One region of the Thermopolyspora sp. NPDC052614 genome, then DNA from elsewhere that is predicted to be linked to it. Evidence: riboswitches for the same ligand, from Rfam matches in the RefSeq annotation. Region 1 holds a riboswitch; each other region holds the start of a gene.
What was found. A riboswitch is a leader RNA that binds a small molecule or an ion and turns the genes downstream of it on or off. The one in region 1 is predicted to bind S-adenosylmethionine.
Positions count from the first base shown of each region.

Region 1 (5,490 bases):
GGACGCAGATGTTCGGGACGCGGATGTTCGCCCCTTTCGAGCGGCTCGGCCTGGCGCGGATGCTCGGGACGCGACGCATGGGCGGGTGAGCCGGCGCGGCCGGTCAGCGCCCGGGTGATCGCTTCGCGATGTTCCTCCGCCCCCTCACCCTCCGGATAGGGGTCGATCCGGCCGTCCCATCCCGCGGACGCCGCAGGATGGGCATGGTCGACACGTACATGGTCGATGACGGTTTTGGACATGGTGCTCCCTCGACAGAGCGGGTCGAATCGATCAGGACATGATCAGCGTGCGAGGGAGCGCCGACACCGGGCGCTGCGCCAGCGGCACAGGTCGATGTCGAGTCTGGCCACGAGGCGCAGCGAAACGCCTGCGTGCTCAGACGTGATGATCATGACGGTCCCGCCTTCCATGCGGTCTGCGATATCCGTGCACCCGCGGTCTCGCGCATCCCATGCGGATCCATGCCGCTACCGGAGATGCGAGCCGTCCCACGGGATCGACCGTCTAACCCATATAAACAGTAGGAAATAAAGGAATCTTCGTCAAGCCCATTGGTTAAGCCGACAGCCGCAAGTGTCTTGGCGAGGACCCGAGGACGACGCGCGGCTGCGGGCAGGGCTGTATCCAAGGGGCCGATGGCTGACAGCGGCGTCGAGGCCGACGGGTGGGCGCAGAACTTGCCATCCCGCACACCAAACCGGCAGAGACGGCCCGCCGAGCATCAGACCTTCCCCTCGACGATGTCCCGCAGGGCCGCGATGAGCCGGTCGACGTGCTCGTCGGTCGTCCCGATGCCGATCGACGCCCGTACGGCCGCCCCCGACCCGTCCACGCAGCCGCCCTCGCCCCCCACCAGCCTGCGTACCAGCGGATGGGCGCAGAACTTGCCGTCCCGCACGCCGATGCCGTACTCGGACGAGAGGATCTCGGCCACCTCCCGCGCGCCGCGTCCGTCCACGGTGAACGAGACCACGCCGATCCGCGGGTGATCCGGCCCCCACAGCGCCAGCTCGCGCACGCCGTTCGGCAGCCCGGCGCGGAGCCGGGCGGTGAGCCGTTCCTCCTCCCGGACCAGCTCGGTCCATCCGGCGGCGGTCAGCGTTTCGCAGGCGGCGGCGAGCGCGATGGCGCCCAGCACGTTCGGGGTGCCCGCCTCGTGTCGCTGCTCGGGGTCCGCGCTCCACTCCACCTCGTCGCCGACGTTCTTCGACGCGCCGCCCCCGCGCAGGTACGGCTCGGCCCGCGCGAGCCAGTCGCCCCGCCCGATGAGGGCCCCCGCCCCGAACGGCGCGTACAGCTTGTGGCCGGAGAACGCCACGTAGTCCGCGTCGAGCGCCGCGATGTCCAGCCGGCGATGCGGTGCGAACTGCGCGGCGTCCACCGCGATCCGGGCGCCGTACCCGTGGGCGACCGCGGCCAGGGCGGCGACCGGCCACAGCTCGCCGGTGACGTTGGAGGCGGCGGTGACGACCAGCAGCGCCGGGCCGTCGAGCGCGGCGAGGGCGCGATCGGCCGCGCGTACGGCCTCGCCGGGGGACGCGGGCGGCGCCAGGCGGACGGCCCGGCCCCACGGCAGGAGCGAGGCGTGGTGCTCGCTCTCGAAGACGACCACGGTGGTGCCGTCCGGCAGGCAGCGGGCCAGCAGGTTCATCGCGTCGGTGGTGTTGCGCGTGAACACGACCGCGTCGTCCGGCCGGGCCCCGGCGAACGCCCGAACCGTGTGCCTGGCCTGCTCGTAGCGGGCGGTGGTGAGCCGGGAGGCGTATCCCGCGCCCCGATGCACGCTGGAGTAGGCGGGCAGCGCCTCGGCGACGGCCTCGCTCACCGCCTCCAGACAGGGCGCGCTGGCGGCGTAGTCGAGGTTCGCGTACGGCACCTGCCTCCCGTCCTTGACCGGCACCCGCAGGTCCGCGCCGAGCACGGCCGGGATGCGCGTCACGGCGGACGACCGGGCGCCGGAGGACGACGCCGCTGGCGACGGCACGCCGGACGTCGGCGCGCTGGACGTCGGCGCGCTGGACGTCGGCGCGCTGGACGACGACACGGCGGGCGTCTGCGCTGGCGTGGACGACGCGGGGTCGGGCCGGACGGAACCGGCGGCGGCGGAGTCGAGAATCGTCAAAATGGACATGCCAAGCCTCCAGGGGCCATTGGCCCCCGTGGCGTCCGCTCAAGGGGCCCGCGCTTGCCCGACGCCCTTCGCGCCAGGCCAGGTCCTCACCCGGGGCACCCCGCCGCAGACGGAGGGTTGCCGGCCAGCAAGCCGGGGCTTGACGCTGGCGCTCATGACCCATCCGGAACTATAACCCGTTCCGGCCGGGCGGTCGCAAGCGGGTGATCGAAGAAAAACCCTCAAAACAAGTAGGACTTGACGGAATCAATCTCTCATGTTGCAGTAGGGCCATGCGCCCCCAGGCACTGCTGACCCGGCGAGGTCACATCGACCACTGCCGCGTGCGGTCATCTCTGTGTCACGGCTGACCCGCTGATCGCCCGCGGCCTCCGGCCGCCCATCTCCCGTACCCCACGGCCCCCGTACCCGGCTCGACCAGGCCGCCATGCCCGCATGCGCCTCGGCCGACCGGCGCGGGGGCCGCCCCACATCCGCCCCCAGCGGGCCGAGGAGCCGCCGTGAGCCTGACCCAAGCGCTCGACCACGACACCACGCACGACTCCGCCGACACCTTGCGCGTGGTGAAGGCACGCCACCCCTGGCGCTGGATCGCGACCGCCGTCGTCCTGGTCCTGCTCGCCATGGCCGTCAACGCGCTGATCACCAACCCGGCCTGGGACTGGCCGGTCGTCGGCGAGTACCTGTTCCACCCCTCCGTCCTCAACGCGGTGCTGTTCACCCTGCAGCTCACCGCGCTCGGCATCGTCCTCGGCTTCCTGCTGGGGACCGTGATCGCCCTGATGCGCCTGTCCCGCGTCCCGCTGCTGACGTCGGTGGCGTGGGGCTACGTCTGGCTGTTCCGCTCGGTGCCGCTCATCCTGCAACTGCTGTTCTGGTACAACCTGGCCGCGCTGTACAAGCAGATCTCGTTCGGCGTGCCGTTCGGCCCGGCGTTCTTCTCCATCGGCTCGATGGATCTGATCGGCCCGGTGACGGCGGCGGCCCTCGGCCTGGCGCTGCACCAGGCCGCCTACGCGGCGGAGATCGTACGCGGGGGCCTGCTGTCGGTGGACCCGGGCCAGTTGGAGGCCGCCGCCGCGCTCGGCATCCCCCGCGCCCGGCAGATCTTCCGCATCCAGCTCCCCCAGGCGATGCGGACGATCGTGCCCAACGCCGGCAACGAGATCATCGGCCTGGTCAAGGGCACCTCGGTCGTCTACATCATGGCGCTGCCCGAGCTGTTCTACCAGGTACAGGTCATCTACAACCGCAACGGCCGCGTGATCGCCATGCTGCTCGTCGCCGCGATCTGGTACCTGATCCTGACCACGGTGCTGTCGATCGCGCAGTACTACGTGGAGCGGCACTTCGGCCGCGGCCAGTCCCGCGCCCTGCCGCCCACGCCCCTGCAACGCGCCCGCCGCCTGGTCGAACTGCGCCGCGCCGCCCGCCGCCGGCGTCTCATCCCGGCCCCCGGCGGCCCGGCCCCCGCTCCTGACCCTGCCTCTGACCCCGCCTCTGACCCCGCCCCTGACCCCGCCCCTGACACTGCCTCTGACACTGGGAGCCCGTCGTGACCGCGCCCATGGTCGAGGTACGCGGCGTGCACAAGAGCTACGGCCCGCTGGAGGTACTGCGCGGCATCGACCTCACCGTACGGCCCGGCGAGGTCACCGTCGTGCTCGGCCCGTCCGGCTCGGGCAAATCGACCCTGCTGCGCTGCGTCAACCACCTGGAGAAGATCGACCGCGGGTACGTCACGATCGACGGCGAGTACATCGGCTACCGGCGGGTGGGCGACCGCCTGTACGAGCTGAAGGAACGCGACATCCTCCGCCAGCGCACCAACATCGGCTTCGTCTTCCAGAACTTCAACCTGTTCCCCCACCTGACCGTGCTGCAGAACGTGATCGAGGCCCCGCTGTCGGCGCAACGCAGGCCCCGCGCGCAGGTGGAGGCGCTCGCGGCCGAGCTGCTGGAGCAGGTGGGCCTCTCCGACAAGATCAACGCCTATCCCCGGCAGTTGTCCGGCGGCCAGCAGCAGCGCGTCGCCATCGCCCGCGCGCTCGCCCTGCGCCCCAAGGTGGTGCTCTTCGACGAGCCGACCTCCGCGCTCGACCCGGAGCTGGTCGGCGAGGTGCTTGAGGCGATGAAGACCCTCGCCCGCAACGGCACCACCATGATCGTCGTGACCCACGAGATCGGCTTCGCCCGCGAGGTCGCCGACACCGTGGTCTTCATGGACGACGGCCTGATCGTCGAGCAGGGCCCGCCCGCCCAGGTGCTCGACGCCCCCCGGCACGAGCGCACCCGCGCCTTCCTCGGCAAGGTGCTCTGACCTGCTCGTCCGGACGCCCCGAACCCCCTTGTGACGAACCCCTGAGAGGAATCCCCCATGCCATCGGTGTCCCGGATCGCCGTCGCCGCCCTGTCCTCCCTGTTACTGCTGACCGCCTGCGGCACGTCCGGCACCGGCGCCGGAACCACCGCCGCCGGCGGCGGCGCGGCCCCCGCCTCGGCGGGCGCGGCCTCGCCGACCGTTCTGACAATCAATACGAGCCCCGAGCAGAACCGCGTCCGGGCGGACAAGGACGCCGCCATCGCCGACAAGGTGCCCGCCGCGATCCGCGCCAAGGGCGAGCTGCTCGTCGGCACCTCCACCTTCCAGCCCCCGCTGTCGTTCGTCGCCGACGACAACACGACGCCGATCGGCGTGGAGGAGGACATCGCCTCGCTGGTCGCCGACGTACTGGGCCTGAAACTCCGGCTGGAGGCGACCTCCTGGGAGAACCTGTTCCTCTCGGTCCGCTCCGGCAAGTACGCCGCGGGCTTCTCCAACATCACGGTGACCGAGGAGCGCAAGGACATCTACGACTTCGCCACCTACCGCCTGGACCAGCTCGCCTGGGAGGTGCCCAAGGACAGCCCCATCACCTCGATCACCAAGCCGGCCGACATCGCCGGGCTGACCGTCTCGGTGGGTTCCGGGACGAACCAGGAGAAAATCCTCCTCGACTGGGACAAGCAGAACCAGGCCGCGGGCTTGAAGCCCATCCAGGTGCAGTACTACCAGCAGGCCGCCGACACCTACCTGGCGCTGAAGTCCGGCCGCATCCAGGCGTACTTCGGCCCCAACCCCACCTCCGCCTACCACGCCGCCGTCAGCGGCGACACCAAGATCGTCGGCACCTTCTCGGGCGCGGGCCCCGACCGGCAGGGCCTCATCGCGGCCATGACGCAGAAGGGCAACGGCCTGGCCGAGCCCATCAGGGACGCGCTCAACGTCGTCATCAAGAACGGCAAGTACGCCGAGGTGCTCAAGCGGTGGGGCCTGGACAACGAGGCCGTACCGGAGTCCCTGCTCAACCCGCCCG
Region 1 covers NZ_JBFATZ010000003.1:467,947-473,436, forward strand. The annotation lists gene AB0K60_RS08725 (glutathione S-transferase C-terminal domain-containing protein) at 1-242, opposite strand, end outside; gene AB0K60_RS08730 (aminotransferase class V-fold PLP-dependent enzyme) at 725-2,134, opposite strand; SAM riboswitch class IV at 2,180-2,294, opposite strand; gene AB0K60_RS08735 (amino acid ABC transporter permease) at 2,635-3,693, shown strand; gene AB0K60_RS08740 (amino acid ABC transporter ATP-binding protein) at 3,702-4,454, shown strand; gene AB0K60_RS08745 (ABC transporter substrate-binding protein) at 4,512-5,490, shown strand, end outside.

Region 2 (5,490 bases), on a different contig from region 1:
AGCCCCGGTCCAACGCCGAGATGATGGCCTGGATCGAGGCGCGGCTCGGTGTTCCGCCGAAGGGCGTGTGGTGGGCTGTGCGGTCGTACGCGCCGCTGCTGCATGCCGTTACCGGTGGGCCATGGTCGTTCGGTGAGCGGCCCGCCTACATCGCGGCGGGGATTCCGCCGACGGTGGGGGAAGCGGCCGATCAAGCCCTGCGGACGCTGGTTCTGCGTTATTTGGAGGCGTACGGCCCGGCGTCGGTGGCCGATGTCGCGCAGTTCGCCCTGGTGACGCGGTCCAGGGTCCGCGGCGCGCTGAACGACCTGGCCGGAGGGCTCGAACGGTTGACCGGGCCCGACGGCACGGAGTTGTTCGACCTGCCCGGGGCGCCGCGTCCGGCTGCCGACACACCGGCGCCGCCGCGGCTGCTGCCCATGTGGGACAACGTGCTGCTGGCCTACGCCGACCGCAGCCGGGTCATCCCGCCGGGCTATCGCAAGCTCGTGACCCGGGTCAACGGCGACGTTCTGCCGACGCTGCTGGTCGACGGGCAGGTCGCAGGCGTGTGGCGGCGGGTCGAGGAAGGAATCGAGACCACCGCGTTCCACCCGCTGCCCCGCGAGACGTGGGACGAGCTGGCCGACGAGGCGCGGGCGCTCATGGCGCTGCTCGCCGACCGGGAGCCCGAGGTCTACCGCCGTTACAAGCATTGGTGGTCAGCCCTGCCGGGTGCTGAGGTGCGAATCCTCGCCGATTAGATTGCGGGCGGCCCAGGCGGTGCTAATCGCCGGGGCCGGGACACCAGGACAACGCTGGCGGGGTTTCCGGGGAGGAGCTCGGCCTGCTGCTCGCCCCCGCTGTGCTAATCAGCGCCAGTTGCCTGGTCGGCGCTCCACCCGCATGAAACATGAAATTGGCCGCTCATGACCGCCCCATCAGCCATCATTACAACCAGCGAGCATTGATAGCTGTCAGTGCACGGCTGTGTGGTGGGAGTGGGATGCCGACGAAGATGGGCAGCATGGCCTACGTTTCTGCTGCTCTGTTGCCGGCTATGGCAACTGTCAGTTGTTATCCGGTAGCGAGCGGCAAGTCGCGTGACCTCGGCTTCGCCCTTGGTGGTAAACCACGCGTGACGGGCACCAGCATCCTCGGGCAGGTCGGCGTGGTCTGCGATATCCCTCCGTCTCGGCACTATCTGACGCTCACGCTGGAGCGTCGTACGAGCGAGGGAAGATGGGATGAGCAAGCGTCGGTACGGGAGACCGCCATCCCTGGCGACGAAGGGGATCCGCTCATTGTCCAGGTCCTGGCCCCATGCGAACCTGGCCTGTGGCGAGTAGGTGCGTACGTGATCGGACTGCTGCACGGCAAGGAGTTCGAGTTCAGCGACTCCAGTTACGAGCGGGTGGTGAGCAAGCGTGAGTGTCGCTAAAGCTCGTCAGGCGGCTCACCTGATCGGTTGGGCACTGCGTCCCTCCAGGCCACGGCGCTACGCCGAGCAGCCGGCCGAAGTGCCGGGCGAGCCCGGCAGGTGGCGAGGGCTCTTCAGGCGCCTTGCCGCAGTGCCCCGGCTGGTCAAGTCCGCGCCGCCGCTTCCTCGTGACACAGGCCAGGGGTGGACGCTGCGTCGTGAGAACGATGTCTGGGCGATCCGTCCGGTGCGCGGCTGGCGGTCGTGGCCGTTCGTGCCGGCGGCTTATGTGAACCGGGAGATTCCGGGTGACGACCGCGAAGCGGCGTTGAGCTGGATGCTCCTTATCGTGGGGGAATAGGGAAGGTTGCGACGAGGCCAGGATCGGCCGGTCGTCGTCGACGTAGGCGATGATCGGGGAGGCGAGATTGACGAGAGTCTTCCGTACCGATCGCATCGCCGGGAAAGTCACATTGCGCCGGTTGCATTCTGGGTGCTAGCTTCCGGCTGGGTCACGAGTTCCAGCGTTCAGCCCCGGCTTGCTGGACGGCATCCCGCTCCGCTGCGGGTGCCCCGGGTGAGGACCTGCCCCGCGCGGGGTGCGCGGGGAAACGAGCGGATCACCGGGGCGGTGCGCTACCGGGGTCCACGGATCCCGGAGGGACGCCCTGTCATGACTTCGCCCGCCCTCGTCGTCGGCTGGACGCACTATCGCCAGGCGGTCGTACGGCTCCGCACCGCCCACGGTGTGCTCGCCGTACGGGCCCGGCCGGATGCCGTGACCATTGGGGAGTTTCCCGATCCGCGTGGGTGGACGGTGCACATCGTGACCGCCTGCAATCCGGGCGGCCGTACGGTCTCGGCGGCGGCCAATGCCCGTGCTCAGGCGATGCTGGTGGCCGAGGTGAGCGGGCGGGGGCTGACCTGGTGGCCGGCCGAGGGCGGGGACGAGCGGCGCCTGCATGTCGAGGCCAGCGTCGCGATCGTCGGGCTCGACGACGATGCGGCGCGCATTCTGGGGTGGCGCTACGGGCAGGATGCGATTTTCGCCTGGGAGCCGGGCAGGTGGCGGCTGTTGTCCTGCCTCGATGACCGTGCGGAGAGCCACGGCTGGGTCGCGGACCGGTTGCCGTGCGGCGATGTGGAGAAGGGCGTTGCCCGCGCCGTGCGGCGGGTGGCCTGACCGGGGCCGCATCTCGCGGTCGCCGCGCGGGCACTGCCGCGGCCGGGCACGTCGGCACGGGGGCTTCGTGTCCTGATCGGCGATACGGTTTCCATCTCGCCGCCGACGGCCCATCGGCGTGCCGGGCACGGCGGCTGAACGGCCGAGGACCCCGGGTGCATGTACCGGTGGGCCGTCTTACGGGGGTGCGGCGGAGTCAGCGGAAGGCCGCGGCGTTGCGCCGGGCCCAGTCGGCGAAGGTGCCCGGGGGGCGGCCGAGGATTCGTTCGGCGTCCGGGCTGACGGACTGTTCGCGGGCGGTCGGGGTGCCGAGGATGTCAAGGGTGGTGTCGGCCACCGGGGGCGGCATGAAGGTGAGCATCTGGGCGCGGGCCTCCTGCCGGGTCTGCTCGATGAAGGTGATGGGCTCCCCGATGGCGGCGGCGATGGCGGCGGTGCGCCCGCGTGGGGTGGTCGGCTCGGGGCCGGTCAATTCGTAGATCGCTTTTGTGTGGCCGGGCCGGGTGAGGGTGATGGCGGCCACGGCGGCGATGTCGTCGGGGTCGATGACCGGGAGGCCGACGTCGCCGAAGGGGGCGGCGACGGTGCGGGTGGCCTTGATGGAGGGGGCCCAGGCGTAGGCGTTGGAGGCGAAGCCGCCGGGGCGCAGGATGGTCCACTCGGCTCCCGATTCCATGACGGCCTGTTCGAAGGCGGCGAAGGCGCGGCCGTGTGACTCCGAGTGCGGGCGGGTGGCCACGCCCTGGGAGGAGAGCAGGACGATCTTGCCGGCGTCGGCGAACGGGGCGATGACCTGGGTGGGGTCGTCGGCCATCATCAGGTCTCCGCCGATCAGGAGGAACACGGCGTCCGCCGCGGGCGGCAGGCCGGTGGGCGGCTGTGCGAGATCCGCGGCGACCGTGCGGACGCCGTACGGGACGTCGGACGGGGTGATGCGGCGGGAGACGGCGGTCACCTCATGGCCCTGCTCGGTGAGAATGCGGACCAGGGTACGGCCGACGTTTCCGGTGGCGCCGGTAACGGTGATCACGGGGGCGTCCCTCCAAGTTAGTTAGTTGACTGACTTAGAAGGACTGTAACACGTCTCGGCCTATAGTTAGTCAGGTGACTGACTTGAAATCGTCCGCCCGAGCCCGGACGGCCGGCGCCAAACGGCAGCGGCTCATGGCGGCCGCCGCCGAGGTCGTCCACCGGCAGGGGGTCGAGCGCACCACGATCGCCGACATCGCACACGCGGCCGATGTCCCGGCCGGCAACGTGTACTACTACTTCAAGACCAAGGACGAGCTCGTCGCCGCCGCGCTGTCCGAGCACGCCCGGCGGCTGGAGCTGCTCACCGGCCGCCTGGACCGGCTCCCCGATCCGCGCGAACGGCTCAAGGGCCTGGTCGAGACGTGGGTGAGCCAGCGCGACATGGCCGCACGCTACGGCTGCCCGACCGGCACGCTCGCCAGCGAACTCGACAAACGCGACGAGGGCGGCCTGGACGTCGAGGCGGGCAAGGTCATCCGGCTGCTGCTCGACTGGGTGGAGCAGCAGTTCCGCGAACTGGGCCAGCCGGAACCCGACGGCCTCGCCCTGACGCTGGTGGCCGCCTATCAGGGCATGTCACTGCTGGCCAACGCCTTGCGCGACCCGCGGGTCATGGACCGCGAGGGCGCCCGCCTGCTCGCCTGGCTCGACTCCCTCGAAGCCGCCTGAGATCGACATCGCATTCGTCGATCGAAGTGTGTCCAGCCCCCGTGGGTCGGCCGCGTGATTTCGGGCCGACCGCCCAGAGTGGCGGCTCGGTGGGCCGGAGGCGAAGGCCGGGCCGGTGTCCCGCACCGGAGGTTCGCCGCCGTACGGCAGTCGAAGTCGAAACAGTTCACAGAGCGGCGCGGCGGGCGTGGTGTGGCATGCTGGCGATGTGATCGCCGGGCCGCCCGAGTCGGATGTCGTGGTACCCGCGCCGGTCCTGCGGGCGGCGGCGGGTCGTGTGGTGTCGGCGGTGTGGGAGAACGAGGTCGGTGGGCTGACCTTTCGCCTGGGCGATGGCCCGGATCGGCGGTTTGTGAAGTGGACGCCGGTGAGCAGCGGGATTGACCTGCGGGCGGAGGCGGATCGGCTGCGCTGGGCGGGGGCGTTCACCCGTGTGCCTCGCGTTCTTGACCTTGGTGCGGACGAGGACGGGGGTTGGCTGGTCACCGCCGGGTTGCCGGGCGACAACGCGGTCGCGGATCGGTGGAAGCGCGATCCCGCGACGGCGGTCGCCGCGATCGGGTCGGGTCTGCGTGCCTTGCACGATGCCCTGCCGGTCGTCGAGTGCCCGTTCACCTGGTCCGTTGACGAGCGTCTGGCGGACGTTCGCCGTCGTGCGTCGGCCGGGCTGATTCGCGCGGACGCCTGGCGGTCCGACCATCCTGATCTGACCGATCTGGAGCAGGTGCTGGATGTGCTCGCCGATGTTCCGCCGGTCGATCGGCTCGTGGTCTGCCACGGTGACGCCTGTGCGCCCAACACCCTGCTGACGCCCGACGGCCGCTGCTGCGGGCACGTGGATCTTGGCTCGCTCGGGGTCGCCGATCGGTGGGCCGATCTGGCGATCGCCACGTGGAGCACGCAGTGGAACTATGGCCCGGGCTGGGAGGAGCCGCTGCTGCGGGCCTACGGCGTCGAGCCGGATCCGGTTCGGACTCGCTACTACCGGCTGCTGTGGGCGCTGGGTCCGTGATCGCACCCAGTGCTTCGGCTGCGGGGGCAAAGCGCTGGTCACGGCGCTGGACAACTAGTGTTGGCCAGCATGAGTCCGAAGATAGCGACCAACGAGATCGTGACCCGTGAACGCCTGCTGGAGTTCGTTCGTCCTCGTCACCGGGCGATCGTGATCACTGAGCGGAAGGACGGCGCCCCGCAGGCGTCTCCGGTC
Region 2 covers NZ_JBFATZ010000038.1:3,753-9,242, reverse strand. The annotation lists gene AB0K60_RS37405 (winged helix DNA-binding domain-containing protein) at 1-743, shown strand, start outside; gene AB0K60_RS37400 (hypothetical protein) at 986-1,420, shown strand; SAM riboswitch class IV at 1,910-2,021, shown strand; gene AB0K60_RS37395 (DUF3293 domain-containing protein) at 2,073-2,582, shown strand; gene AB0K60_RS37390 (NAD(P)H-binding protein) at 2,779-3,612, opposite strand; gene AB0K60_RS37385 (TetR/AcrR family transcriptional regulator) at 3,687-4,283, shown strand; gene AB0K60_RS37380 (aminoglycoside 3'-phosphotransferase) at 4,561-5,295, shown strand; gene AB0K60_RS37375 (PPOX class F420-dependent oxidoreductase) at 5,365-5,490, shown strand, end outside.
Region 2: it holds a riboswitch for S-adenosylmethionine, as region 1 does, so the genes downstream of both, AB0K60_RS37395 (DUF3293 domain-containing protein) here and AB0K60_RS08730 (aminotransferase class V-fold PLP-dependent enzyme) in region 1, are expected to answer to the same signal.

Region 3 (5,490 bases), on a different contig from region 1:
CGGTGAGCTCCAGCTCAAGGCCGAAGGTGTTGCTCTCCTCGACGGTGATGACGCCTTCCTTGCCGACCTTGTCCATCGCCTCGGCGATCATCTCGCCGATCTGGGCGTCGCCGGCGGAGATGGAGGCCGTGGAGGCGATCTGCTCCTTGGTCTCGACATCCTTGGCGATCTTGGAGAGCTCCTCGCTCACGCGCTCGACGGCGGACTCGATGCCGCGCTTCAGCGACATCGGGTTCGCGCCGGCGGCCACGTTGCGCAGGCCCTCGCGAACCAGCGCCTGGGCGAGCACGGTGGCGGTGGTGGTGCCGTCGCCCGCGACGTCGTCGGTCTTCTTGGCGACCTCCTTCACCAGCTCGGCGCCGATCTTCTCCCAGGGATCCTCGAGCTCGATCTCCTTGGCGATCGACACACCGTCGTTGGTGATCGTGGGGGCGCCCCACTTCTTCTCCAGCACGACGTTGCGGCCCTTGGGGCCAAGCGTCACCTTCACGGCGTCGGCGAGCTGGTTCATACCGCGCTCGAGACCGCGCCGGGCGTCCTCGTCAAACGCGATCATCTTGGCTGCCATACGGCTAGACCTCCCAGACAAAGGGTGGCTTGCTACGGATCGAGCCGACGCCCGCGACGGCTATGGTCCCGCCTCCACGCGGCACCACACGCCGCGGCTCGGCAAGGCCCCATCGCCTCGATCCTGTTGTCACTCTCGGCTGTCACTCTCGACATGAGAGTGCCAACGAACTGTTTAGCACTCTACCCGGGGGAGTGCAAGCGCAAGCCCCTTGACCAGGAGATACGTGTCTCCCAACTGGCACAACGCCCGGTCAAGCTCCTTTGCCCGGCACCAGATCCGCAAGGTGTCCGCCACGCGTCCGCCACGCGTCCGACGACGTGTCCGGCAACGCGTCCGCGACGTCAAAAGGGCTCGGTCCGCCTTCAGCCGGGACCGAGCCCTTGCCGTCTGTCGTGCTGCCGTCAGACAGACCGGACCGACTCGGCCTGCGGACCCTTCTGGCCCTGCGTGATCTCGAACTCGACCCGCTGCCCCTGCTCCAGCGAACGGTACCCGTCCATCAGGATTGCGGAGTAATGGACGAATACATCCTTACCACCGTCTACCGCGATGAAGCCGTAGCCCTTGTCCGCGTTGAACCACTTGACGGTGCCCTGCGCCACTTTCCGACTCCTCTTACTGGGCTTCGGAACCTCGCCCATTCACCGCGAGGTCCCTGACCTCCGAGCCGGGAAGTCGCCAACTTCCCGGGCACGTCGATCGTCCTCGACGATACCTGTGGCATGCCGTGGGGCAACAGAGTCAATCGCCAAACTCACCCTTGACGTTCGCTCTAAGCGGGACGCAATTGGGCCCGCTTCCGGGAGGCGAATGACAATTTAGGTATTTTGTATCCCGTTTCTTAAACTTCGTTACTGATAGCCCAGCACGTCACCGGCCCTGGACGCGACGACGCCCGCGTCGGCAAGGCCGTACGCGGGCGTCGGGCGATGCGGAGAGTCAGCCTCCGGCCACGGCGGGGATTATCGAGATCTGCGCCCCTTCGGGGATGGAGGTGTCCAGTCCATCGGCAAAACGGACGTCCTCTTCCCCGACATAGACGTTGACAAAACGGCGAATCTTGCCCGTTTCGTCCAGAATTCGCCCGCCGATGCCCGGATAGTCCGCGTCCAGCTTCTGCAGTACGTCGCGAAGGGTCGCCCCCTCTCCGGTGACCTCGGCGACACCCTGCGTATATGTGCGGAGAATCGTCGGAATCCGTACTGATACGCTCATAATAACGACCCTTTCAGGAGTTGTCGGGGAATGCAGCGCGAAAAGCGTCGAGAGACGGGCGGATCACTGCGGTGGGCCGCGCCCCGGCGGACACCGCGTCGAGCGTCTTGAGGCCGTCGCCGGTGTTGAGGACGACCGTCTCCGCGTCGGGGTCGATCCTCCCGTCCGCCACCAGCTTGCGCAGCACGCCGACGGTGACGCCGCCCGCCGTCTCGGCGAAGATGCCCTCGGTGCGGGCGAGCAGCCGCACGGCGTCGACGATCTGCTCGTCGGTGACATCCTCCACCGCCCCGCCGGTCCGGCGGGCGATGTCCAGCACGTACGGCCCGTCGGCCGGGTTGCCGATCGCCAGCGACTTGGCGATCGTGTCGGGCTTCACCGGCCGCACCACGTCGTGCCCGGCCTTGAACGCCGCCGACACCGGCGAGCAGCCCTCGGCCTGCGCCCCGAAGATCTTGTAGGGCCGGTCCTCCACCAGCCCCAGCCTGATCAGCTCCTTGAAGCCCTTGTCAATCTTGGTGAGCTGCGAGCCGGACGCCACCGGGATCACGATCTGGTCCGGCAGCCGCCAGCCGAGCTGCTCGGCGATCTCGTACGCCAGCGTCTTGGAGCCCTCCCCGTAGTAGGGCCGCAGGTTGACGTTGACGAAGCCCCACTTGTCGCCCAGCGGGTCGCCGATCAGCTCCGAGCAGAAACGGTTCACATCGTCGTAGGTGCCGTCGATCGCCACCAGCCGCTTGCCGTACACCGAGGCCATGACGATCTTGGCCTCCTCCAGGTTCGCGGGGATGAACACGCAGGCGTCGAGCCCGGCGCGGGCGGCCGCCGCGGTGACCGCGCCGGCGAGGTTGCCGGTCGAGGAGCACGACAGCGTGTGGAAGCCGAACGTGCGGGCCGCCTCAAGCGCGATCGCCACCACCCGGTCCTTGAACGAGTGCGTGGGGTTGCCCGAGTCGTCCTTCACGTGCAAACTGCGCAGGCCGAGCTCCTTGGCCAGGTTGTCGGCCTTGACGAGCTTGGTCCAGCCCGGCGCGAGGTTGGGCTTGGCCGCGACGTCGGCCGGCACCGGCAGCAGCGGGGCGTACCGCCAGATGCTCACCGGGCCGGACTCGATCCTCGCCCGCAGGGCCTCGCCGACCTGGTCGGCGGCCGGACCTTGCTCGGTGTTCCACGGGTATGCCACCTCAAGTGGCCCAAAACACTCGATACAGGCGAAGTTAGGGCCGAGATCATACAAAGCCCCGCACTCTCGGCAGGACAGGCCGATGGCGGGGCCGAAGTCGTAGGTGGACGTCGAGACGGATTCCGTGCTTGCAAGCGCCATGAAGCGAGGCCTTTCTCCTCATCTTCACCCGGCGACCACCCTGGTCGCGGGCCGGAATTGGCACCTGTCCCGGGCGGCCCCGCGGATCGCGAGCGCAGCTACACCGGGAGGGTTGCCGGGGCTTCAACGGGCCGGTCCCTCCACCCCTCTGGATGAGCAATCTTCAGTTGTACCCACGGCGGGGCCCGATCGAGTGATTACAGCCGGTGAGCAGACAACCGGCGGCGGCCCCGATCCCCGGAAACCCGACATCGCGGCAGCGCATGGGCCGAACCGCACGGGTATCCATAAAGACTTTACAACGGGGTAACGGCGAACCGAGGGCGTGTCTCACTCCGCGAGACCGGCCCGTCCGATCCCGCCCCCTCCAGGCCCTGCCCCGGTTGCCGCCCCGGTTGCCGCCCCGGTTGCCCAGCGTGACCGCCGCGCCGCCCCGGAGGCGTCAGCCGTACGCCTCCCCGAGCGCGGACTGCACGTACTTGCGCGCCTGATGGATGCGCGACTTGGCGGTGCCGAGCGGGATGTCGAGCTGCTCGGCGACCTCCGCGTAGTCGAGCTGGCAGATGTCGCGCAGCACCAGGGCCTGGGCCAGCTCGGGCTTGTCGGCCTCCAGCGCCTCCATCGCGTCCAGCAGGTCCAGCCGCGACCCGGCGATCACGCTCACCCGCCGCGGGTCGGGGCGCTGCTCGGGCAGCTCCTCGGCCTGCTCCGAGGAGCGCCGCTTGAGGCTGCGGTACGTCGTGCGGGCGCAGTTGGCCGTCACGATGTGCAGCCAGGTGCTGAACCTCGCCCGCCCCTCGAACCTGCCGATGTTGCGGGCCACGGCGAGCAGCGTGTCCTGGCAGGCCTCCTCGGCGTCCTGCTGGTAGGGCAGCAGGCGGGCGCAGTGCCGCAACACATCGGGTTCGATGCGCCGCAGCAGCTCTCCGAGCGAACGATGATCCCCCTGGGCGGCTGCGCGGGCCAGCTCCTCCGTCGTCTCGTCAAGCGCCATCCTCGTCAAACCCCCATTCGGCCGAACCACGCATCGGCGATTCCGTCCTGCGCGGTCATCCTATTGGCGAGGACCGCTTTTGGTTAGCCTGCTGACAAGGCCGCCGGCGAGGGCCCAAGCGAGTGGAGCGGATCGATGCACGCAGTCCTGGTCGCCTCCAACCGGGGGCCGTGTTCGTTCACCCTGTCCGAGGACGGCGTGCTGACCATGCGCCGCGGCGGCGGCGGGCTGGTGTCCGGCCTGGTGGAGGTGGCCAAGGAGACCTCGATGTTGTGGGTGTGCGCGGCGCTGTCCGACGGCGACCGCAGCGCGGCGCGCGGCGCGCCCGGCGGCAGGCTGGACCTGGCCGGCCACGACACCGGTCCGGTGCGCATGCTCGACATCCCCCCGGCGACGTTCCACCGCGCCTACAACGACGTGGCCAACTCCACGCTGTGGTTCGTCCACCACCTGCTCTACGACACCCCCAACTCCCCGCACTTCGGGACGCGGTTCCGCCGGGAGTGGGAGTCGTACCAGGACTACAACGCGATGTTCGCGGTGGCGCTCGCCGAGGACGCCGCGCACGGCGCGCGGGTGCTCATCCAGGACTACCACCTGGCGCTCGCCCCGGCGATGCTCCGCGTCGAGCGCCCCGACCTGCGCATCGCGCACTTCTCCCACACGCCGTGGGCCCCGCCGGAGTACTTCTCGCTGCTGCCCGACGACGTGGCGTGCGAGGTGCTGTCCGGCATCCTCGGGGCCGACCACGCCGGGTTCCTCACCGCGCGGTGGGCGACGGCGTTCATGGACTGCTGCGAGGCGGTGCTCGGCGCGCAGGTGGACCACGCCGCGCGGACCGTGGTGCACGAGGGCCGCACCACCCGGATCGGGGTGCACGCGCTCGGCGTGGACGGCGAGGCGCTGGTCGCGCGCTCCCGCGAGCCCGACGTGGCCGCCCGCGTCGACGCGATCCGCGAGCTGGTCGGCGACCGGCGGCTGATCGTGCGCATCGACCGGACCGAGCTGTCCAAGAACATCGTGCGCGGCCTGCACGCCTACCGGGAGTTCCTCGCCGACCACCCCGAATGGCACGGCCGGGTGGTGCACCTCGCCTTCGCCTACCCCTCCCGGCACGACCTGCCCGAGTACCGCGAGTACACGGCGGCCGTGCAGCGCTGCGCCAAGGAGATCGAGGACGAGTACGCCACCGAGGACTGGGATCCGCTCATCCTCAGCGTGCACGACGACTACCCGCGCTCGCTCGCCGCGTACCGGCTCGCCGACGTGCTGCTGGTCAACCCGATCCGGGACGGCATGAACCTGGTGGCGAAGGAGGGGCCGATCCTGTCGCCGCGGTGCGCCCTGGTGCTGTCCCGCGAGGCCGGGGCGGTCGCCGAACTCGGC
Region 3 covers NZ_JBFATZ010000028.1:17,233-22,722, reverse strand. The annotation lists gene groL (chaperonin GroEL) at 1-568, opposite strand, end outside; gene AB0K60_RS35025 (cold-shock protein) at 973-1,173, opposite strand; gene AB0K60_RS35020 (MoaD/ThiS family protein) at 1,511-1,786, opposite strand; gene thrC (threonine synthase) at 1,800-3,110, opposite strand; SAM riboswitch class I at 3,126-3,269, opposite strand; gene AB0K60_RS35010 (RNA polymerase sigma factor) at 3,553-4,104, opposite strand; gene AB0K60_RS35005 (trehalose-6-phosphate synthase) at 4,240-5,490, shown strand, end outside.
Region 3: it holds a riboswitch for S-adenosylmethionine, as region 1 does, so the genes downstream of both, thrC (threonine synthase) here and AB0K60_RS08730 (aminotransferase class V-fold PLP-dependent enzyme) in region 1, are expected to answer to the same signal.

Region 4 (5,490 bases), on a different contig from region 1:
GGGCAGATCGCCCGGCTGGACGGTGATATCCGGAAGGCCGGCGGCAAACTCGCTCCCGCGGACGGGGAATTCGTCCGGGTTATCGCCGAATTTCTGCTTTGGCAGCCGAGCCCGCCGACCAATATCCGGCAACTAGTACGAGCGGTGGCAGGGCTGTGCAAACTGCTGCGCGACGAGGTGATCGAGGCCATCGCCCGGGAACGCCGGGGCGAGGAGATACGGCGGATCTTCACCGAGTTGAGCGCGGACTGGCGCAGGCTGCTGTTCCCCGGTCTGACGCATGAGGAGTTCGCCGACGCGTTCGCCCAGACCGTGACCTTCGCGCTGCTCCTCGCCCGCGTGGACGGGACCTCCTTTGAAGGCCGTTCCTTGGGGGAGATCGCCGCGCAGCTCGGCAAGAACCATTCCCTCATGGGAAAAGCGCTCGCCGTGCTGACACATGAGGGTGTCGAGGGCCGCATCGTCGTCGTGGAGACGCTCAAACGCGTTATCGGCGCGGTGGACTGGAACCGGATCAGCGACGGCTCGGGCGACTCCTACCTTCATCTGTACGAGCACTTCCTCGACGTATACGACTCCGAACTCCGCAAGGCGAGCGGCTCGTACTACACGCCCAGTCCGGTCGTCTCGTTCCTCGTCCGCTTCGTCGACGACATTTTGCGGGCGCGGTTCGGGCGTGAGGGCGGGTTCGCGTCGGACGATGTGATGGTCGTCGATCCGGCCATGGGCACGGGCACCTTCCTGCTCAACATCGTCGACACGGTCGCCCGGACCGTGGCGGAGGAGGAAGGCGAGGGAGCCGTCCCCGGCCGCCTCAAGAAGCTCTTCGGCCGCCTCGTTGGAATGGAACGGCAGGCCGGGCCGTACGCGGTCGCCGAACTCAGGCTCAACCAGGCGCTCAAATCCGAGTACGGCGCCGAGGTCTCCGAAAAAGATCAGAAGCTCTATGTCATCGACACCTTGGACAGCCCGTTTGAGGAGACCGGGCTTCCGATCGGTTCGATATACGAGCCGATCGTCCGTGCGCGGCGAGAGGCGAACCGCATCAAACGGGAGACGCCGGTCCAAGTGGTGATCGGCAACCCGCCGTACCGGGAACGTGCCAAAGGCATGGGAGGCTGGATCGAGCAGGGTGCGGAGAACTCCGGGTACGGCATCCCGCTGAACGCCTTCAAAGCACCTGGGCTCGGCAGATACGAGTATGTCCTTTCCAACCTGTACGTGTACTTCTGGAGATGGGCGACGTGGAAGGTGTTCGATGCCCACCCCGAGCACCCGGCCGGCATCGTCGCCTTCATCTCCACCTCGGGATACACAACCGGCCCCGGCTTCGCCGGCATGCGGGAATACCTGCGTCGGACGGCCGATGAGGGATGGATCATCGACCTCTCCCCGGAGGGGCATCAGCCCGATGTTCCCACTCGGATTTTCGCCGGCGTCCAGCAGCCGCTGTGCATCGGAGTCTTCGCCCGGTACGGCGCCGGCCATCGGAACACGCCCGCGGTGATTCATCACATCAGCGTGTCCGGGCGCCGGACGGAGAAGTTCGCCCGTCTGGCGGAGTTGTACCTCGACGATCCCGAGTGGCGCGACTGTGGGACAGGCTGGCATGACCGGTTCCACCCCGCCGGCGCGGACGTCTGGCTGAGCCACCCGGCACTCGGTGACCTGATGCCCTGGCACGCCCCCGGGGTCAAGCCGAACCGAACATGGGTCTACGATCCGAACCCGGAAACCCTGCGGAGGCGCTGGGCGCGCCTGATCAATGCCCCCGCCGCGGAAAAGGCCGGGCTTTTCAAGGAGACCCGAGACCGGACAGTCGAATCCGTCGCCACGGAGGCCGGCTCCGACGGGGTGTCGGTAACGCCCACCATCGCTGAGGAGACCTCCCTAGAACCTCGAATCGAGACGGTTGCGTTTCGCAGCTTCGACCGGCAGAAGATCATCTACGACCTTCGAGCCATCGACTTTCCTCGCCCGGCGCTGTGGCAGGTGCGCGGGCAGCGGCAAATATTCGTGTCCGAGCAGCACGCCGAACCATTGGGAACGGGCCCCGGCCTGGTGTTCAGCGCCTACGTTCCCGATATGCACCACGTCAACGGCCGCGGTGGCCGGGTGCTCCCGCTCTTCCGGGATAACGCCGCCAGATCGGCCAACTTCGCTCCCGGACTGATCCGCCTGCTGTCCCAGCGACTCGATCTGCCCGTGACGGCACCGGATCTGCTGGCCTACATCGCGGCGGTGACCGCACACAGCGGCTACACCGCCCGCTTCTTCGAGCACCTGCGCACCCCCGGCATCCGGGTGCCCCTAACGGCGGACCCGGATTTGTGGAGACGGGCCGTACCGCTCGGCCGACGCGTGATCTGGCTGCATACCTATGGCGAGCGCTTCGTCGATCCCGGCGAGGGGCGCCCAGCCGGTCCCCCCAAACCGGACGCCGGTATTCGGGCCATGGCACGAGTGCGAATTCCGGGGAATATCGAGGAGATGCCGGACGACATTGTCTACGACGCCCAGACCGGGACTCTGCAGGTCGGTGGAGGTCGCATATCACCGGTGCTCCCAGAGGTCTGGGCGTACGAGGTCTCCGGGAGGAGGATCATCAAAAAATGGTTTGACTACCGGAAGAAGAATCCGGGAGGCCGAAAGTCCTCGCCGCTCGACCATATCCGCACCGAAGAGTGGCCTGCAGAGTTCACCACCGAACTCCTCCGTCTCCTACATGTGCTGACGCTCTGCGTGAAACTCGAGCCCGAACAATCCGATCTACTGGAGCAGATCTGCGCTGGCCCGCTCGTCACCGTAGCCGACCTGAAAGAATCACAGGTCCTTCCACCCCCGCCCGCCGCCCGCAAGGCGCCCGCCACCGAATCACCAGAGGCTCTCACTCTGTTGTGAATCAGCTTGCGGCGGACGGATGCCCAGATTCCTTTCCGCCGGGAAGGCTGCGAGAAGCGGTCGGGGTGCCGTACGGCCGCGGCGGCTGCCGGGTCCTCCCTGGAGGCATGGAGAGCGATGTGCGCGGTGAGGCAGGCTGCCGGCCGATCCTGATCCAGGGGCGTGGTCGCTTGGTGGCCTGGGCCGGATGCCCGGACTGCCGTCCGGTTTCCGGCTAGATGTTGACCATTGACGGCTTGCGTCGCTAATGTGCCGCCCTGGGTCATGAGTTCCAGTGTCAAGCCCCGGCTCGCTGGACGGCATCCCGCCCGCTGCGGGTGCCCCGGGTGACGACCCGCTCCGCGTGAGACGCGCGGAGAACGGCGGATCACCGGGGCCGGTCGGGCTACCGGGGTCCCAGGCCCCGGAGGTGCGTCATGCCCGTCCCGAACGATCTCCATGCCCTGCTTCTCACCCGCTGCCCGGGCTGCGGCGTGTTCTTCAACGTCATGAACCTGGGGCCGCGCGAGCCCGTCATCGAGGCGTTCCCCGGCGTTTACTACGCCCGGTGCCCGCACTGCAAGGTCCGGTGGCATGTGCACCCGCTCGGCACCGCGGAGCGCGACCTGGCCGACCCGTTCGTCGCCGAACGCCCGGCCGTGCAGCTCGACCTGGCCGCCGCCTGGACCGGCGCCGTGCTCCGGCTCACGCTGGACGACCACATCCTGCGGGTGGGCCCCGCGGCCGGCGGGCCGGACGCCGACGAGATTCCGCATCCCCTGGACGAGGTGGCCCACGTGCTGACGGGCTGGAACCCGGGTGGTCTGCCGGGACGCCTGGCCCACAACCTGGACGCGCACCAGCGGCTGCTCGACGAGCTGCGTGAGCGCGGCCTGCGTCTGTGGACCGATGCCGCCTGCCACCATCCCGAGTTCGCCTGGGCCGAGCGGTCGGTGGTCGTGGTGGGAGCCGAGGAGAGCCTCGTCCTGGAGGTCGCCCGCCGGTTCGGCCAGCCGGCCGTCCTGCGCTGGACGGTGGGGCTGCTGACCCCGATCGGCACTCGCACCTGGGAACCCCTCGCCGACGGCGACCCGGTCGTCGTCACCCGGCTGCCGCAGCGGCCCTGCGTGATGACCGGCGAGGCCCGGGACGAGGTCTGCCGCAACCCCGGAGGGCCGTGGATCAGCCGGTCGATACACTTCGGCGCGGAGTGGAACGACCGGCGCGCCTGCCTCTACGCGGCTCTCGGCTGCGACACCTGCCATGGCGGGCGGGCCGGCGGGGTCGTCGGCATGGCCGTCGGCGATGTGTCCATCGAGCGCAGCGTTCCCAGCCGGTACGGCCTGGCACGCCGGGCAGCCGTGGCCGGAATGTGACCCAAAAAGGCTGTGCACTTCGTTCACGGTAGCCGTATAAGTGGGATACCTGCCTCTTGCGCATCAGTTGTCCTCCTTTGTCCCGAAAGACCAATAGATGGAACTCCTCGACGCCTGCGCCCGGCTCGGCGCTCTCGCCCCCCACCCGCTCGACGACGAAGTGCGCCGGTCGATCGGGACGCTGCCGCCTCCGCGGCCTCCCGCAGGCGAGGGGTGCCGGTCAGGGAACCGGCCAGGTCGGCGAGGGCCTCCGCCAGTTCGACGCCCGGCTCCTCGCGGGCCTCGAACACCTCGACCCGGATCGCGTTCGCGTACGCCGCCTCGAGCGCGGGGCATCCCTCCTCGCCGAAATGCCCGAGGTACCGGGACTGCACGCCTTCTGCCTGGACCGGCTCGCCTGGTGCCGCGCCCAACTCGGCCATCCCGACGAGGCCGTATGGCTGGCCCGCCGCGGCGTCGCCCTGCTCGAACCGACCGCCGGAGACGACCACGACCCCCACCTCCCCGAACTGGGCGTGCTGCTGTGCGACCTCGCCGGCTACCTGCTCGCCTGCGAGCGGCCCATCGAGGCCCTCGACGCCGCCACCCGGGCGGTGGCCGTACGCGAACGCCTGCACGCACGCGACCCCAAGCGGTTCGGGGGCGCCCTGGCCGAGGCGCTGCGGCGGCTCGGCGACGCGTTGACCGCGCTCGGCCGCGGGCAGGCCGCCGAAGAGGCCCGGCTGCGCGCCGCCGACCTGACCGGACCCGTACGCGACGACGCCCCCGCCGAGAAGCAGGACGAGGGATGCACGACGGCCGACCTGGCCAGGGAGTACGACCGGCTGGAGGGCATGGCCGAGCACCGGCCCGCAATCTCCGCGGCGCTGCACGCGCTCGCCGCGACCACTGCGGGCCTGCCCATCGTCCCCGCCGACGGACCCGACCGGCTGGCGCACTCGCTGAGCAATCTCGCCGCAACGCTGTGCCTGCTGGACCGGCCCGAGGACGAGGTCGAGGCGCTGCGGGTCGTCCTGGCGCTGCGGGAGGCCGCAGAGCCCATGACCGAGGAGGACGCCGGGGAACTCGCGCTCGCCGTCGGCAGGCTCGGCTCGGCACGCAACCGCGCCGGTCGGCCCGCCGAGGCGGCGCCCGCGAGCCTGCGCGCCGCGACGATGCTGGAGGACCTCGTCGCAGCGGGCCATCCCGGGCTCCGTTACTTCCTTGGGCAGGCGTACGAGGACGCCGGGCACGC
Region 4 covers NZ_JBFATZ010000005.1:11,788-17,277, reverse strand. The annotation lists gene AB0K60_RS12245 (type ISP restriction/modification enzyme) at 1-2,901, shown strand, start outside; SAM riboswitch class IV at 3,162-3,270, shown strand; gene AB0K60_RS12240 (DUF3293 domain-containing protein) at 3,318-4,256, shown strand; gene AB0K60_RS12235 (hypothetical protein) at 4,607-5,490, shown strand, end outside.
Region 4: it holds a riboswitch for S-adenosylmethionine, as region 1 does, so the genes downstream of both, AB0K60_RS12240 (DUF3293 domain-containing protein) here and AB0K60_RS08730 (aminotransferase class V-fold PLP-dependent enzyme) in region 1, are expected to answer to the same signal.